2 regions of the Streptomyces sp. NPDC058663 genome follow, and region 2 is predicted to be linked to the other one. Evidence: riboswitches for the same ligand, from Rfam matches in the RefSeq annotation. Region 2 holds a riboswitch; the other holds the start of a gene.
What was found. A riboswitch is a leader RNA that binds a small molecule or an ion and turns the genes downstream of it on or off. The one in region 2 is predicted to bind cobalamin.
Positions count from the first base shown of each region.

Region 1: linked by a shared signal. The riboswitch ahead of ACFWVV_RS04525 (cobalamin biosynthesis protein) and the one ahead of ACFWVV_RS13170 (prenyltransferase/squalene oxidase repeat-containing protein) in region 2 are both predicted to bind cobalamin.

Region 1 is NZ_JBHXRV010000004.1:147,945-155,741, reverse strand. Features, by position in the region: gene ACFWVV_RS04535 (anion permease) at 1-1,015, shown strand, start outside; gene ACFWVV_RS04530 (hypothetical protein) at 1,046-1,267, shown strand; cobalamin riboswitch at 1,411-1,553, shown strand; gene ACFWVV_RS04525 (cobalamin biosynthesis protein) at 1,590-2,612, shown strand; gene ACFWVV_RS04520 (cobyric acid synthase) at 2,609-4,168, shown strand; gene ACFWVV_RS04515 (putative cobaltochelatase) at 4,236-6,299, shown strand; gene cobO (cob(I)yrinic acid a,c-diamide adenosyltransferase) at 6,300-6,899, shown strand; gene ACFWVV_RS04505 (cobyrinate a,c-diamide synthase) at 6,893-7,797, shown strand, end outside.
Region 2 is NZ_JBHXRV010000014.1:121,856-129,652, forward strand. Features, by position in the region: gene ACFWVV_RS13150 (ECF transporter S component) at 1-293, opposite strand, end outside; gene ACFWVV_RS13155 (ABC transporter ATP-binding protein) at 290-1,963, opposite strand; gene ACFWVV_RS13160 (energy-coupling factor transporter transmembrane protein EcfT) at 1,960-3,246, opposite strand; gene ACFWVV_RS13165 (SCO2322 family protein) at 3,243-3,971, opposite strand; gene ACFWVV_RS13170 (prenyltransferase/squalene oxidase repeat-containing protein) at 3,968-5,233, opposite strand; cobalamin riboswitch at 5,323-5,473, opposite strand; gene ACFWVV_RS13175 (MBL fold metallo-hydrolase) at 5,506-6,570, opposite strand; gene ACFWVV_RS13180 (hypothetical protein) at 6,752-7,501, shown strand; gene ACFWVV_RS13185 (aldehyde dehydrogenase) at 7,586-7,797, shown strand, end outside.

The DNA of each region.
Region 1 (7,797 bases), on a different contig from region 2:
AGTGATCTTCGCGGCGCTCGTCGGCGCGATCCTCTGGAACCTGTTGACCTGGCTGATCGGCCTGCCGTCCAGTTCCTCCCACGCACTCTTCGGCGGCCTCATCGGCGCCACCCTGATGTCGGTCGGCACCTCCGGCGTGAACGGCAGCGTCGTCATCACCAAGGTGCTGCTGCCCGCCATCGCGGCACCGCTCGTCGCCGGTCTCGCCGCGTACCTCGCCACCAAGCTCACCTTCAAGCTGGCGGGCAAGACGGACGAGAAGTCCACCGCGAAGGGCTACCGGGCGGGTCAGATCGCCTCGGCCGGCCTGGTCTCGCTGGCGCACGGCACCAACGACGCGCAGAAGACCATGGGTGTCATCACCCTGGCCCTGGTCACCGGCAACGTCCTGGCCCCGGGCTCCAACCCCCCGATGTGGGTCATCGTCTCGGCCGGTGTGGCCATCGCGCTCGGCACCTACCTCGGCGGCTGGCGCATCATCCGCACCATGGGCACCGGCCTCACCGACCTCAGGCCGCCGCAGGGCTTCGCTGCCCAGACCGGTGCCGCCACGGTCATCCTGGCCTCCTCGCACCTCGGCTTCTCCCTCTCCACCACCCAGGTCTGCTCCGGCTCCGTGATGGGTGCGGGTCTCGGCCGCAAGGGCGGCGTGGTCCGCTGGTCGACCGCGACCCGGATGTTCGTCGCCTGGGGTCTGACCCTCCCGGCCGCCGGCCTTGTCGCCGCCGGGGCGGAGTTCCTCACCGGGCAGGGCGCCTGGGGCGTCACCGCCACCGCGGTGCTGCTGGTCGCGGGCTCCGCGGCGATCTGGGTGCTGTCCCGCCGCAAGCCGGTCACCGCCGACGACCTCGACTCGACGCAGTCCGCGTCCGAACCCGCCGGTGTCGTCACCACCGCCATCGCGGCCGTCACCCCGCCCCCCGCCGGCCTCCTGGCCACCGACGGCCTCAGGGCCACCCTGCACTCCCCCGCCGCGAGCCCCGCCGAACCGGCCCGCCCGGCCGCCTCGGTCTGAGCGGCCCCGGAACTCTAGGAAAGCGACCGCATGAACATCGACTGGGCAGCTCTCGGCAGCGTCTTCGGCGTCAGCCTCGTGGCCACCGTCTCCCTGGTGGGCCTGTTCACCCTCGGCATCGTGGGCCTCTCCAAGCAGCAGTCGGCCGCCGCCTCCGGCGGTTCGGCGACCGCGGCGCGCACCGGCGCGTACGCCTGCTTCGCGCTGTGCGCGGCGGCCGTGGCGTACGGGATCTACCTGATCGTCATCTGACGCCCCGCCGTCCTCCGGCGCCCGCGAGCCCCGGACGTCCGCATTCCTTCGAGCCGCCCCGCGCCCCGTGCGCGGGGCGGCTCGTCGCGTGCGGGGTGGTGCTTCGGCGCACCGCCTCCCGCAGGTCAACCCCAGGTTGACGGTTGTTCGCAGGGCGTGGTGGACTGCCCGAGCCAATACGGCGGCATGGAGAGGAAGCCGGTGCGAATCCGGCGCGGTCCCGCCACTGTCACGTGCGACCCCGGTCGTCACGAAGCCAGGAACTCCCAGCCGCTCGTCACGTCGAACCAGGGCGCGGACCCTGAGTTAAGGACACTTCGCCATGCCCGGCTGCGGTTCACGCGGTTCAGCCCTTGTGCCTGCCCCGTCCGCCCTGTCCTCCCCCGCCCATGTCTTCGCCTGGGGCGCGGCCGCCGGATTCCTCGGCGACCTGCTGCTCGGCGACCCGCGCAGGGGCCACCCGGTGGCCGCCTTCGGCCGTGCCGCAGGAGCGGTCGAGCAGGCGCTGTGGCGCGACGACCGGGGGCGCGGCGCACTGCACACCCTTCTCTGCGTCGGCTCCGCCGCCGGGGCCGCCGCACTCGCCGCACGGGCGGTGCGCCACTCCCCCGTCGCCTCCGTCGTGCTGACCGCCGCCGCCACGTGGTCGGTCGTCGGCGGTACGTCGCTGGGCCGCGAGGCCGGGGCGATCGGCGGGGCGCTCGCCGCGGGCGACCTCGACGTGGCGCGCGAGCGGCTGCCGCACCTGTGCGGCCGGGACCCGCAGGCCCTGGACGGGCAGCAGATGGCGCGTGCCGTGGTGGAGTCCGTCGCCGAAAACACCTCGGACGCGGTGGTGGGCGCGCTGGTGTGGGGGGCGGTCGGCGGGGTGCCGGGGCTGGTGGCGTTCCGCGCAGTGAACACCCTGGACGCGATGGTCGGACACAAGTCGGCGCGCCACCGGCGCTTCGGGTGGGCTTCCGCGCGCCTGGACGACGTGGCGGGCTGGCCGGGCGCCCGGCTGACGGCCGCCCTCGCGGTCCTCGCCGGGGACGACCCGCGGGGGGCGCTGCGGGCCTGGCGCGCGGATGCGGCCAGCCACCCCAGCCCCAACGCGGGCCCCGTGGAGGCCTCGTTCGCGGGCGCGCTGGGCGTGCGGCTGGGCGGCACGCTCGCCTACGCAGGACGCGTCGAGAACCGGGCCGTGCTCAACGGGGAGACGGGCCGCCCCGTCGAGGTGGCGGACATCGAACGCGCGGTGCGGCTCTCGCTCCGGGTGAACCTGCTGGCCCTTGCCGTGTGTGCGGCCGGGCGCCTCGCCCTCGGGCGGGCAGCCCGCGGGCGCGCGAAGGGGACGAAGGCATGAGCGGTGGCGGGCTGTTGGTGGCGGGGACCACGTCGGACGCGGGCAAGAGCGTCGTCACGGCGGGAATCTGCCGGTGGCTGGTGCGCCAGGGGGTGAAGGTCGCCCCGTTCAAGGCGCAGAACATGTCGCTGAACTCGTTCGTGACCCGCGAGGGCGCGGAGATCGGGCGCGCCCAGGCGATGCAGGCCCAGGCCGCCCGCGTCGAGCCGACCGCGCTGATGAACCCCGTACTCCTGAAGCCGGGCAGCGACCGCTCCAGCCAGGTGGTGCTGCTGGGCAAGCCGGTGGGCGAGATGAGCGCGCGCGGCTTCTTCGGCACGGCCGGCGGCAAGGAGTACGGCGAGGGTGTCCAGGGCGGCCACCGCGAGGCGCTGCTCGGCACGGTGACACAGTGCCTGGCCGAGCTGCGCGAGAGTTACGACGCGGTGATCTGCGAGGGGGCGGGGAGCCCCGCCGAGATCAATTTGCGCCGTACCGACATCGTGAACATGGGCATCGCCCGCGCCGCGGACTTCCCCGTCGTGGTGGTGGGCGACATCGACCGGGGCGGCGTCTTCGCGTCCTTCTTCGGTACGACCGCGCTGCTCGCCGGTGAGGACCAGCGGCTGATCGCGGGGTACCTGGTGAACAAGTTCCGCGGTGACGTCTCGCTGCTGGAGCCGGGGCTCGACATGCTGGAGAACCTCACCGGGCGCAGGACGTACGGCGTGCTGCCGTACGCGCACGGGCTCGGCATCGACGAGGAGGACGGGCTGCGGGTCTCGATGCGCGGTGCGGTACGGGAATCGGTGGTCGCGCCGCCGTTCGGTGAGGACGTGCTGCGGGTCGCGGTGTGCGCGGTGCCGCTGATGTCGAACTTCACCGATGTGGACGCGCTGGCCGCCGAGCCGGGCGTGGTCGTGCGTTTCGTGGACCGGGCCGAGGAGCTGGCCGACGCGGACCTGGTGGTGGTGCCGGGGACGCGGGGCACGGTCAGGGCGCTGGCGTGGCTGCGGGAGCGCGGGCTCGCCGACGCCCTGGTGCGGCGGGCGGCCGAGGGGCTGCCGGTCCTGGGGATCTGCGGGGGGTTCCAGGTGCTCGGGGAGCGCATCGAGGACGAGGTGGAGTCCCGGGCGGGAGTGGTGGACGGCCTGGGCCTGCTGCCGGTGCGGGTGCGGTTCGCCCGGGAGAAGACCTTGGCGCGGCCGGTGGGTTCGGCGCTCGGGGAGGTGGTGGAGGGCTACGAGATCCACCACGGGGTGGCCGAAGTCCTGGGCGGGGAAGCCTTCTTGGACGGGTGCCGGAGGGGTGCCGTGTGGGGTACGCACTGGCACGGGTCGCTGGAGAGCGACACCTTCCGGCGCGCGTTCCTGCGGGAGGTCGCGGCGGCCACCGGGCGACGGTTCGTGCCGGCGCCGGACACCAGCTTCGGGGCGCTGCGCGAGGAGCAGTTGAACAAGCTCGGCGACCTGATCGAGGAGCACGCGGACACGGACGGACTGTGGCGGCTGATCGAGTCGGGGGCGCCGGTCGGGTTGCCCTTCGTGCCGCCGGGGGCGCCGGAGGTACGCGGATGAGAAGTGCCGTACGCGCAACAGCGGTTGCGGCTGTGACAGCTGTGCCAGGAACCACTATGGAGGCCGCATGAGTACGCCCTACCCCTTCACCGCGATCGTCGGACAGGACGACCTGAGGCTCGCCCTGCTGCTCAACGCCGTGTCCCCGGCGGTCGGCGGGGTGCTGGTGCGCGGTGAGAAGGGGACCGCGAAGTCCACCGCCGTGCGCGCGCTGGCGGCACTGATGCCGCAGGTGGCGGTGGTCGCGGGGTGCCGGTTCTCGTGTGATCCGGCGGCACCCGACCCGGCGTGTCCCGATGGGCCGCATCCGGGTGCCGGCGGCGTGTCGCGGGACGCCCGGACCGTGGAGCTGCCGGTCGGCGCTTCCGAGGACCGCCTGGTGGGTGCGCTGGACATCGAGCGGGCGCTCAGCGAGGGCGTGAAGGCGTTCGAGCCGGGACTGCTCGCGGACGCCCACCGCGGGATTCTGTACGTGGACGAGGTCAATCTCCTCCATGACCATTTGGTGGACCTCCTGCTCGACGCCGCCGCCATGGGCGCGTCGTACGTCGAGCGCGAGGGTGTGTCCGTACGGCATGCCGCGCGGTTCCTGCTGGTCGGGACGATGAACCCCGAGGAGGGCGAGCTGCGGCCGCAGTTGCTCGACCGGTTCGGGCTGACCGTGGAGGTGGCCGCGTCCCGGGACACCGATCTGCGGGTGGAGGTCGTACGCCGTCGGCTCGCCTACGACGACGACCCGGCGGGGTTCGCCGCCAAGTGGGCCGGGGAGGAGGCCGACCTCCGGGAACGGATCGTCGCGGCACGGGCCCTGCTGCCGCACGTCCGCCTCGGTGATGACGCCCTCCGTCAGATCGCCGCGACCTGCGCCGCGTTCGAGGTCGACGGCATGCGGGCGGACATCGTGATGGCCCGCACCGCGACCGCGCTGGCCGCGTGGGCCGGGCGCGAGGACGTGGCTGAGGAGGACGTACGGCAGGCCGCGCTGCTGGCGCTGCCGCACCGGCGGCGGCGCAATCCGTTCGACGCTCCCGGCCTCGACGAGGACAAGCTCGACGAGACGCTGGAGCAGAACAGCCCCCCGCAGACCGACGGGGACGGCGACGACCCTGACACCGACCCTGACGGGCCGGGCGGCGGCGGTCTCCCGCCGCAGCGCGACGGTGACGGCGGCGGCAGCCCCGACGCTCCGGAGCAGGGCGGGTCGGAGCAGGGCGAGACGCCCGAGCCGCCGGCGGACCAGCCCGAGCAGCAGCCCGCCCCGACCGGGAAGGGCGCGGGCGAGCAGCCCGCCGCCACGGCCGCCGAGCCGTTCCGCACAAAGATGCTGAGCGTGCCCGGCCTCGGCGAGGGTGCGGCGGGGCGCAGGTCCAGGGCGCGCACCGAGCACGGCCGTACGACGGGTGCGGTACGGCCCCGGGGCACGCTGACCAAGCTCCACCTGGCGGCCACCGTGCAGGCCGCCGCGCCGCACCAGCGGGCGCGCGGGCGCAGCGGGCGCGGTCTCGTGGTGCGCCGGGACGATCTGCGGCAGGCGACACGGGAGGGGCGCGAGGGGAATCTGGTGCTCTTCGTGGTGGATGCTTCCGGGTCCATGGCGGCCCGGCAGCGGATGAGCGCGGTGAAGGGTGCGGTGCTGTCGCTGCTGCTGGACGCCTACCAGCGGCGGGACAAGGTCGGCCTGGTGACCTTCCGGGGCAAGGAGGCGGAGGTGGCGCTGCCGCCGACGTCGTCGGTGGACGCCGCGGCGGCGCGTCTTGAACTGCTGCCGACGGGCGGCCGTACTCCGCTGGCGGCAGGCCTGCTGAAGGCGCATGACGTGCTGCGGGTGGAGCGGCTGCGGGATCCGTCGCGGCGGCCGCTGCTGGTGGTGGTGACGGACGGGCGGGCGACCGGGGGTCCAGAGCCCGTGGCGCTGGCCGGGCGGGCGGCACGGCTGCACGAGGCCGAGGGCATCGCCTCGGTCGTCGTGGACTGCGAGTCGGGGATGGTGCGGCTCGGTCTCGCGGCCGAGCTGGCAAGGGAGTTGGGCGGCACCGCCGTCACGCTGGACGAGCTGCGGGCGGACTCCATCGCCGGGCTGGTCAAGGACGTACAGGGCGCCGGTCGTGGCGCGTCGAGGAAGGCCGCTTAAATGCCGCAGGGACAGCCGGAATCCGTACCCGACGACGGGCTCACCACCCGCCAGCGCCGCAACCGGCCGCTGCTCATGGTGCACACGGGCATCGGCAAGGGGAAGTCGACGGCCGCGTTCGGCATGGCGCTCAGGGCCTGGAACCAGGGCTGGCCGATCGGGGTGTTCCAGTTCGTGAAGTCGGCGAAGTGGAAGGTCGGTGAGGAGAACGCGCTCAAGGCGCTCGGCGCCACGGGCGAGGGCGGGAGCGTCGCCTGGCACAAGATGGGCGAGGGCTGGTCGTGGGTGCAGCGCGACGACCAGAGCGACAACGAGGAGAAGGCCCGGGAGGGCTGGGAGCAGGTCAAGCGGGACCTGGCGGCAGAGACGTACAAGTTCTACGTGCTGGACGAGTTCGCGTACCCGCTGCACTGGGGGTGGATCGACGTGGACGAGGTCGTACGGGTGCTGCGCGACCGGCCGGGCACGCAGCACGTGGTGATCACCGGCCGGAACGCGCCGCAGGCGCTGCTGGACGCCGCCGATCTGGTCACCGACATGTCGAAGGTGAAGCACCCGATGGACGCGGGTCAGAAGGGGCAGCGGGGCATCGAGTGGTAGCACGGATCGTGGTGGCCGCGCCGTCGTCGGGCAGTGGGAAGACCACCGTCGCGACGGGGCTGATGGCTGCCTTCACCCGGCGCGGGCTCGCTGTCTCGCCGCACAAGGTGGGGCCGGACTACATCGATCCGGGCTACCACGCGCTGGCGACGGGGCGGCCGGGGCGCAACCTGGACGCGTACATGTGCGGGCCGGAGCTTATCGCTCCGCTCTTCGAGCACGGGGCTGCCGGGTGCGATCTGGCGATCGTCGAGGGCGTGATGGGCCTGTACGACGGGGCCGCGGGTCAGGGCGAGCTGGCGTCGACGGCGCAGGTGGCGAAGCTGCTGCGGGCGCCGGTGGTACTGGTGGTCGACGGGTCCTCGCAGTCGCGGTCGGTGGCGGCGCTGGTGCACGGGTTCGCGTCGTGGGACCCGGAGGTGCGGATCGGGGGCGTCATCCTGAACAAGGTGGGCTCGGACCGGCACGAGGAGCTGCTGCGGGAGGCGTTGGAGGGGTCGGGGGTTCCCGTGCTGGGCGCCCTGCGGCGGGCCAGGCAGGTGCGGACTCCTTCGAGGCATCTGGGGCTTGTGCCGGTTGCCGAGCGGCAGGCGGAGGCAGTCGAGGCGGTGGCGGCGCTTGCCGAGCAGGTGCGTGGGGGTGTGGACCTGGAGGCGGTACTGGCTCTGGCCCGGGGAGCCGGTGGCACGGGGGTCCGGCCCTGGGATCCCGGCGAGAAGGTGAGGGCCGCCGCAGCGGGCAGGAGGCCGGTGGTGGCGGTGGCGGCCGGGGCGGCGTTCACGTTCTCGTATGCGGAGCATGCGGAGTTGCTCGGTGCTGCCGGGGCCGCTGTGGTGCCGTTCGATCCGTTGCACGACGAGGAACTGCCCGAGGGGACGCGGGGGCTGGTGATCGGGGG
Region 2 (7,797 bases):
GAGATCGTCGCCACCACCACCGCGACCAGCAGCGGCAGCAGTGCGGCGAACAGCCAGGGAGCGTCCTTGGAATGGGCGAGCCCGGCGGCGGAGTCCGCGAGCAGCGGCCAGCCGAAGGCGATCACTCCGACGACGCTGACCAGCACGAGCGCGGCGACGGACCGGGCCCCGAGTCGCACCGGGCGGGCCGCAGGCGAGCGGGCCACACCCGGGCGGGCCGCACCGGGACGGACGGATCGGCCGGAGTTCCGCCCGGCACCCCCCGCACCCCGTACCGCACCCCTGCCCCTCATGCTGTGCCGCCGGACGCCGGGTCCCCGGGCGCCGCATCGTCGGACGCAGTGTCCCCGCCCGACGGGCCGCCGAGGGCGTCCCGTACCTGCGACACGGTCAGCCACTCCTGCGGGGCGAGGATCTTCGCCACCTGGGGGGCGAAGGACGGCGAGGACACCACCACCTCGGCTGTCGGACCGTCCGCGACCACCTCACCGTCCGCGAGGATCACCACCCGGTGCGCGAGTTCCGCGGCCAGCTCCACATCGTGGGTGGCCAGCACGATCGCGTGGCCGTCCGCCGCCAGCGTGCGCAGGATGCCAACCAGCCGGGCCTTGGCCGCGTAGTCCAGACCGCGGGTCGGCTCGTCCAGCAGCAGCAGCGGCGGCTTCCCGGTCAGGACCAGGGCCAGCGCGAGCGCCAGCCGCTGCCCCTCCGAGAGGTCCCGCGGATGAGTCGAATCCGGTACACCGGGCAGCAGGGCGCTCACCAGCGCCCGGCAGGTGCCCGGTTCGGCACCCGCGTCGTGGTCGGCCGCCGCGCACTCGGCGCCGACCGTGTCCGCGTACAGCAGATCGCGCGGCTCCTGCGGTACGAGTCCCACCCGGCGCACCATCTCGCGCGGCGAGGTCCTCGCCGGGGACCTCCCGGTCACCAGGACCCGGCCGGAGGTGGGCGGGTGCATGCCGACCAGGGCGTTCAGCAGGGTCGACTTCCCCGCTCCGTTGCGGCCCATGAGGGCCACGGTCTCACCGGGGCGCACCGCCAGGGACACTCCGCGCAGCGCTTCGACCCGGCCCCGGCGCAGTACCAGCTCGTCGGTCTCGGCGACGGGAGGAGCCGCGGGCGGGTCCGCGACGGGGGCGGGACGGCGGTCCGCGAGAGCGGTCCGCAGCCCGGCTGCCCTGCGGCGGGCGTCCCGTACCGACAGCGGCAGAGGCGACCAGCCGGCCAGCCGTCCCAGGCCCACCACCGGCGGGTGGACGGGGGACAGGGCCATCACATCGGCGGGTTCACCCTGCACGGGGGCGAGCCCCGGACCGGGCAGGAGGACCACTTGATCCGCGTACTGCACGACCCGCTCCAGGCGGTGCTCGGCCATCAGCACGGTGGTGCCCAGATCGTGCACCAGGCGCTGCAGCACTGCCAGGACCTCCTCGGCCGCCGCCGGGTCCAGGGCGGACGTCGGCTCGTCCAGCACCAGGACCTTGGGGTGGCTGGTCAGCACGGACCCGATGGCCACGCGTTGCTGCTGCCCGCCCGACAGGGTGGCGATCGGACGGTCGCGCAGATCGGCGAGCCCGAGCAGATCCAGGGTCTCCTCGACGCGGCGCCGCATCACGTCGGGGGCGACGCCCAGCGACTCCATGCCGTAGGCCAGTTCGTCCTCGACGGTGTCGGTGACGAAGTGCGACAGCGGGTCCTGGCCCACGGTGCCGACCAGGTCGGCCAGTTCGCGTGGCTTGTGGGTACGGGTGTCGCGTCCATCGACGGTGACCCGGCCGCTCAGCACGCCCCCGGTGAAGTGGGGCACCAGTCCGGACACCGCCCCGAGCAGGGTCGACTTGCCGACCCCGGACGGGCCGACGAGGAGCACCAGCTCGCCCTCGGGCACGGTCAGATCGACCCCCTGGAGCACGGGCGCGGCCGCACCCTCGTACCGCACGGAGACGTTCTCGAACCGGATCACTTGAGCTTTCCTCTGACGGCGGGCGGTACGGAAGCGGCGGATGGCACCGCAGCGGCGGAGGGCGCGGGAAGAGGCGGCGGTACGGGGGCCACGAACGCGGGCAGCAGCCCCACCAGGGCCGCCAGCGCCGGCCACAACGGGAACTGCGGTGCCACCAGCGGCAGCACCCCCGGGTGCAGCGCCTGCGGGTCGTACGCGGCGGCCCAGATCATCGACGCGGCCACCACCGTCCCCGACCCGGCCACCAGCCAGGCGCGCACCCCCCACCGGTCCGGCCGGTACCGGGTGCGCACACTGCGCCGCCCGCCGAGACGCAGCCCGGCCATCGCGGCGGCAAGCCCGATCAGCAGCACCGGCAGCCCGTATCCGGCGCCCTGTGCGGCGAGCAGCCCGTACGCCCCGGCGCAGACGCCCAGCAGCCCGCCGAGGGTCAGCACCGTCGTCAGACGGCGGACCCGGGGCGGGACCTGGGCGGTGCGCCCGTACCCGCGGGCGTCCATCGAGGCGGCCAGCGCCACCGACCGCTCCAGCGCCCCCTCCAGCACCGGCAGGCCGATCTGGACCAGCGCCTTTACCCCGCCGGTGGGTCGCCCGCGCAGGCGCCGGGCGGTGCGCAGGCGGGCGACGTCGGCGACCATGTTCGGGGCGAAGGTCATCGCGACGACGACCGCCACGCCCGCCTCGTACAGCGCGCCGGGCAGCGACTTGAGCAGCCGGGCCGGGTTGGCGAGCGCGTTCGCCGCGCCCACGCAGATGAGGAGCGTGGCCAGTTTGAGGCCGTCGTACAGGGCGAAGACGAGCTGCTCCGCGGTCACCCGCCCGCCGATCCGCACCCCCTGCGCCCAGTGCGGAAGCGGTACTTCCGGCAGAGTGAAGAGCACGTGCTGTCCCGGAATCGGCGACCCCAGGAGCACCGAGAACACCAGCCGGATCACCAGCACCATCAGGCCCAGCTTGACGAACGCTCCGTACGACCGCGCCCACGGCGCGTCCGTGCGCCGCGCGGCGACCACGTACCCGGCCACCGCGACGAGGAGCCCGAGCAGCAGCGGGTTGGTGGTGCGGGAAGCGGCGGCGGCGAGCCCCAGCGCCCACAGCCACCAGGCTCCGGCGTGCAGGGCGTTGCTGCGGCGGGCGGCCGGAGCCCGCAGCGAGCCGGCCGCCGTCCTGCCCGCACGGCCGCCGCCGGTCCCGCCTCGGTGGCCGGTCCCGCCGCCCCCGCCGCCGCTCACGCCGTCGCGGCGGGGGGATCCGCTGCCGGACGGCTCACTCCTGCGGCTCATCCCCTGCGGCGGCGTGCCTGCCACACGGCGGCGGCGCCGAGCGCCAGCACGGCGGCGAGACCGACGAGGACACCCGCGGACGGACCCTCGCCCCCGTCGTCGGACGCGGAAACGGAAGGGGAAGTGGGGGGAGCAGGCGCGGTCGGCTCCGCAGCCTGCGAGGCACTGCCCGACACCGGGTCCGCGCAGCCGGACCCCGGGTAGCCGGCGATGGCGCAGAGCAGCGCGGAACTGTCGTAGCGCAGCGGCTTCGCCACCGCGGCGAGTGCCTCGGCACTCGTCGCGTCCTCGCCCACCTGCGCGCACACGCTGCGCTGCGCGGGAGGCGTCTCACCGCCCGGGGCGTCCGCGGGGGTGCCGAAGTCGAGTACGAGGGCGATGCGCTTGCTGCCCTCCTTGGCCGGCGTCTTCGCGCAGACTGCCTCGAAGCGGGCCTCCCCGCGCGGCTTGGCGGCATCCTGCGAGTCCCGGCTCACCGAGAACCGGAATCCCTGTACGGAGCCGTCGGCAGGCCGGGTGGTGGCCGCGCCCTGGGTCGCGTACGTCCACGTCGAGCCGTCGCGCTCCCAGAAGGACCAGTACCGGTAGCCGGAGGCCGGGTCCGCGGCGGCCGGGCCCGCGCCCAGCAGCGCCCCCAGCACCACTGCCACCGTGAGCAGCAGTGCCGCGCAGACGGCGGGGAAGGAGCCGAGGGCGGCGGGGCCCGCGGGGGCGGGGCGGCTCACAGCTGCTGGTTCTTCTTGTTGCGGCCGCTGATCAGGAAGCCCGCGCCCATGCTCGCCACGAAGGCGATGCCGACGATCCACCAGGTGGCGGACGAGCCGCCGCCGTCGTCCTTCTGCGCCTCGTCCCTCTGTGCGCCGTCCTTCTTCGCGTCGCCGGCGCCCTGGGCCGCCTGCGGGGCGGGGCCGGTCGCGTTCAGCTGCGCGACCAGGTCGGTGCCGCCGAAGGAGCGCGGGTCCATGCCGGTGGCGTGCGCGGCGAAGATCAGCTGGGCGTACGCGGCGGGCCCGGTCTGCTGGGCCCAAGAGGCCGCGTTCTTGGCCAGCCACTCGGCGGGCTTGACGGCGGCGTCCCGGTGGCCGGCGGCGGCCAGCGCCACCGCGGCGTCCGCGGTGTTGCCGAAGTCGGGCTTGTCCTCGGCGCCCGGCATCGCCGACATCAGGTGCTGGCCGTTCTTGTCCAGCAGTCCGGAGAGGTAGGCCGAGCCGCCGTCGGCCGCGGCCTCCGGGGAGGTCATGCCCGCCGCGCAGTCGGCAGCGGGCTTGAGCTCCTCGTTGGCCTTCCCCGGGGCGACGACCATGGACTTGTCCGCCGCCGCGGTCACCACGGCGGCGGTCGCGTCCGCGTTGGGGTACAGCTTTCCGGCCTTGTCGGCCTGGAAGGCGAAGGCGCCCTGGTCGTCGGGCTTGCCCTCGCAGTCCGCCTGGAACGTCAGCAGCGTCTGGACGGGCGACTTCCCGTCCTTGGCCATGGCGTCCTTGGGCTTCAGGCCGGCCGAGAGCAGGGCACCGATCACGATCGAGGTGGAGTTGGCGTCGCTCGGCGTGCCTGGCGAGTAGGGCCAGCCGCCGTCCTTGTTCTGGACGGACTTCAGCCAGTCCACCGCCTTTCGCACGGCGGCGTCCTGCCCGCCGAGGGCGCCCAGCGCCTGTACGGCGGCGGCCGTCGCGTTGGTGTCGACCATCACCTTCGCGTCGCAGGCCTTGCTCGCGTCGGCCCGGAAGGCGGGGAAGCCGCCGTTGTCGCACTGCTGGCCCACCAGCCAGTCCACCGCCTTCGTGGCGGGCCGCACTCCGACGGTCCGCTGCGCGAGCAGGGCGAGGGACTGCCGGAAGACACCGTCGTACGTCGGGTCGCCCTTGCCGTACAACCCGGAGGGGATTGCCACCGGCGTCGGGGCCGGAGCGGCGGAGGCGGCCGGAGCGGCCACCGTACCGAGGACGGCGGCGGCGGCGAGCGCTGCGGCGCTGCGGCGAAGGGTCATGTCGGTGGTGCCTCTCCTGAAGGGCGGCCGGGCACGGACCCCTTCAGCAGGCACCGCGGCACCGGCCCCGTATACCTCTACCTCGACGGTGCCGTGCCAGTCATGCGGGCCGGGTGTTCCGACTCTTCACACCGCGGCGAAGGTGCTCGCGCGGCGGGAATCACGGTTGCGGGTCAGTGCCGGATTCGCACCGGCTTCTCCCGTACGGGCATGATGACGACTCGCACACTCTACCGGCCCGTAGTCCGCCCGGCGCGTGGCGCGGGTGTCCCTCACACCGCCGTGTACGTCACCGGTTCGCTGCCGGGCACCGCCTCCGCGTGGCCCACCTTCACCAGTCGGCGCAGGTGGGCCTCGGCCTCCGAGACCGCGATGTTGCGGGAGCCGTACGGGATCTGTTCCCAGGGCCTGTTCCACTCCATGCGCTCCGCGAGCTGCCAGGGGGTCAGCGGGGTGGCGAGCAGGGCGCGCAGTCCCGCGAGGCGTTCTTCGTGGTGCGCGAGGAGTTCCCCGACGCGCTCGCGCGGGGTGGTGAAGGCGTGCTGGTGGGCGGGGAGGACCTCGGCGGCGCCCAGCCGTGCGACGCGCTCCAGCGAGGCCAGATAGTCGCCGAGCGGGTCCCCGTCGCCCGGCCGGGGGCGGGAGCCGGCCGCGGCGGTGTCGTCGGGGTCCTCGTACAGACCGATGTGCGGGGTGATCCCGGGGAGCAGGTGGTCGCCGGAGAAGAGACGGCCGTTGCCGGGCAGGCCGGCCGGGTGCTCCTCCTCCAGGTGCAGGCACACATGGCCGGGCGTGTGCCCCGGGGTCCAGACGGCGCGCAGCGTGCGGCCCGCGAGCGGCAGCAGTTCACCGGGCTCGATCCCGCGGTCCGGGAGCGCGGCCCGCAGCCCCGGCAGGGTGCTCGTCCGCCCGGATGTGCGGGCGGAGCGGAGCGGGGCGAGGTGGCCGTCGGGGGCTCCGGCCGCGGCCAGTTTGGCGGTCAGGTAGTCGAGCCAGGCGCCCGGTTCGGTGCCGCGGGTGCGGCGGACCACCTCGGCGTCGGCGGCGTGCATCGCGATCCAGGCCCCGGAGGCTTCCCGCACCTGCCCGGAGAGCCCGTGGTGGTCGGGGTGGTGATGGGTGATGACCACGCCGTGGATGTCCCCGGCCGCGACGCCGAGCGCGGCGAGCCCCGCGACGAGGGTGTCCCAGGAGGCGGGGTCGTCCCAGCCGGTGTCGATCAGGACGGGGCCGCGGTCGGTGTCCAGGAGGTGCACCAGGGTGTGGCCGAGGGGGTTGTCGGGGATGGGGACCTTGATGCTCCAGACACCGCCGCCGTGCTCGGTCACCTGTGTCATGGCTCCCCCAACTGTCGCGAGTGGTGCGGGACATGCCTCGCGCTCACTATAACTAGAACGAGTTCCAGTACGAGGTGCGGGAAGTGGCGGCCTCAACCCCCAGGCGTCTCCGGGTCGTTGTCGGGGTCGGGCCGTGGTTGTCCCCGATGGCCCGCCGGCTGTACGCGGACAAGATCGGGTCATGACCCACACGGCGAACACCCCGCACACCCCGCACGCCCCGAGCACCCCGAATCCCTCGCACGCGAGGAGCACCCCGAGCACCCCGAGCACCCCGAATCCCCCGCACGCTCCGGCCGCCCCGCGCACTCCGAATCCCCCGCAGGCCAGGGCCACCCCCCTCGTGCCCCCCGCGGGTCTCACCCGTTTCGCGTTCGTCGCGGGCCCCCTCGCGCTCCTCGCGTACGGCGGCATCCGGCTGCTCAGTGAACGGGGCACGCCGGGCCTCGGCTGGACGCTCGGGCATCTCGCCATGCTGACCGGGGTGCTCCTCTTCCTTCCCGTCCTGCGGCACCTGCACCGCGCGGCGCCCCCTTCGAGACGCCGGGCGGCCTCGGTGGCCCTGGTGGCGGCGGGCGCCGGACTCGTCGCGACCGCCGCGCAGGCGGTGATCGACCTGGTCGCGGGCCTCGCGGCGGCGGACCGGCCCGCGATGCGCGAGATCTTCCGGCAGGTCAAGGCGGTCCCGGGGGTCGAGCCCGTGGTCTACGGCGTCGTTCCCCCGCTCTTCTTCCTCGGCCTGATCGTCCTGGCCGCCCTGGTCGCCGCCTCCGCCCGCACCCGGATCCTGATGGCGGGCACCCTGCTGGCGGGGACGGTCTGCATGGCCGTCAGTCTCGACCTCCTCCCGCTGGGCGGCCTGTGCTTCCTGCTGGCCTTCACCCCCCTCCTGCTGGCCGGCCGCGTCACGGCCCTTCCCCGGACGAACTAGAACTGGTATCAGTTCGGGGGAGAGCGGTGGCTGACTATCCGTCAGCGAGAGTGCACCGGGCCGGACTTGCGGGAGGCGACAGTCATGACCGAACTCGTCGAACACCAACAGCTCTTCATCGGCGGAAGGCTGGTGGACCCCCTGCCCGGCTCCCGTCCGGACGGGGCGGCCACCGCGGGGCCGCACGTCATCGAGGTGGTCTCCCCGCACACCGAGCAGGTCATCGGCCGGGTCCCGCACGCGAGCGAGGCGGATGTGGACCGGGCGGTCGCGGCCGCCAGGCGCGCGTTCGACGA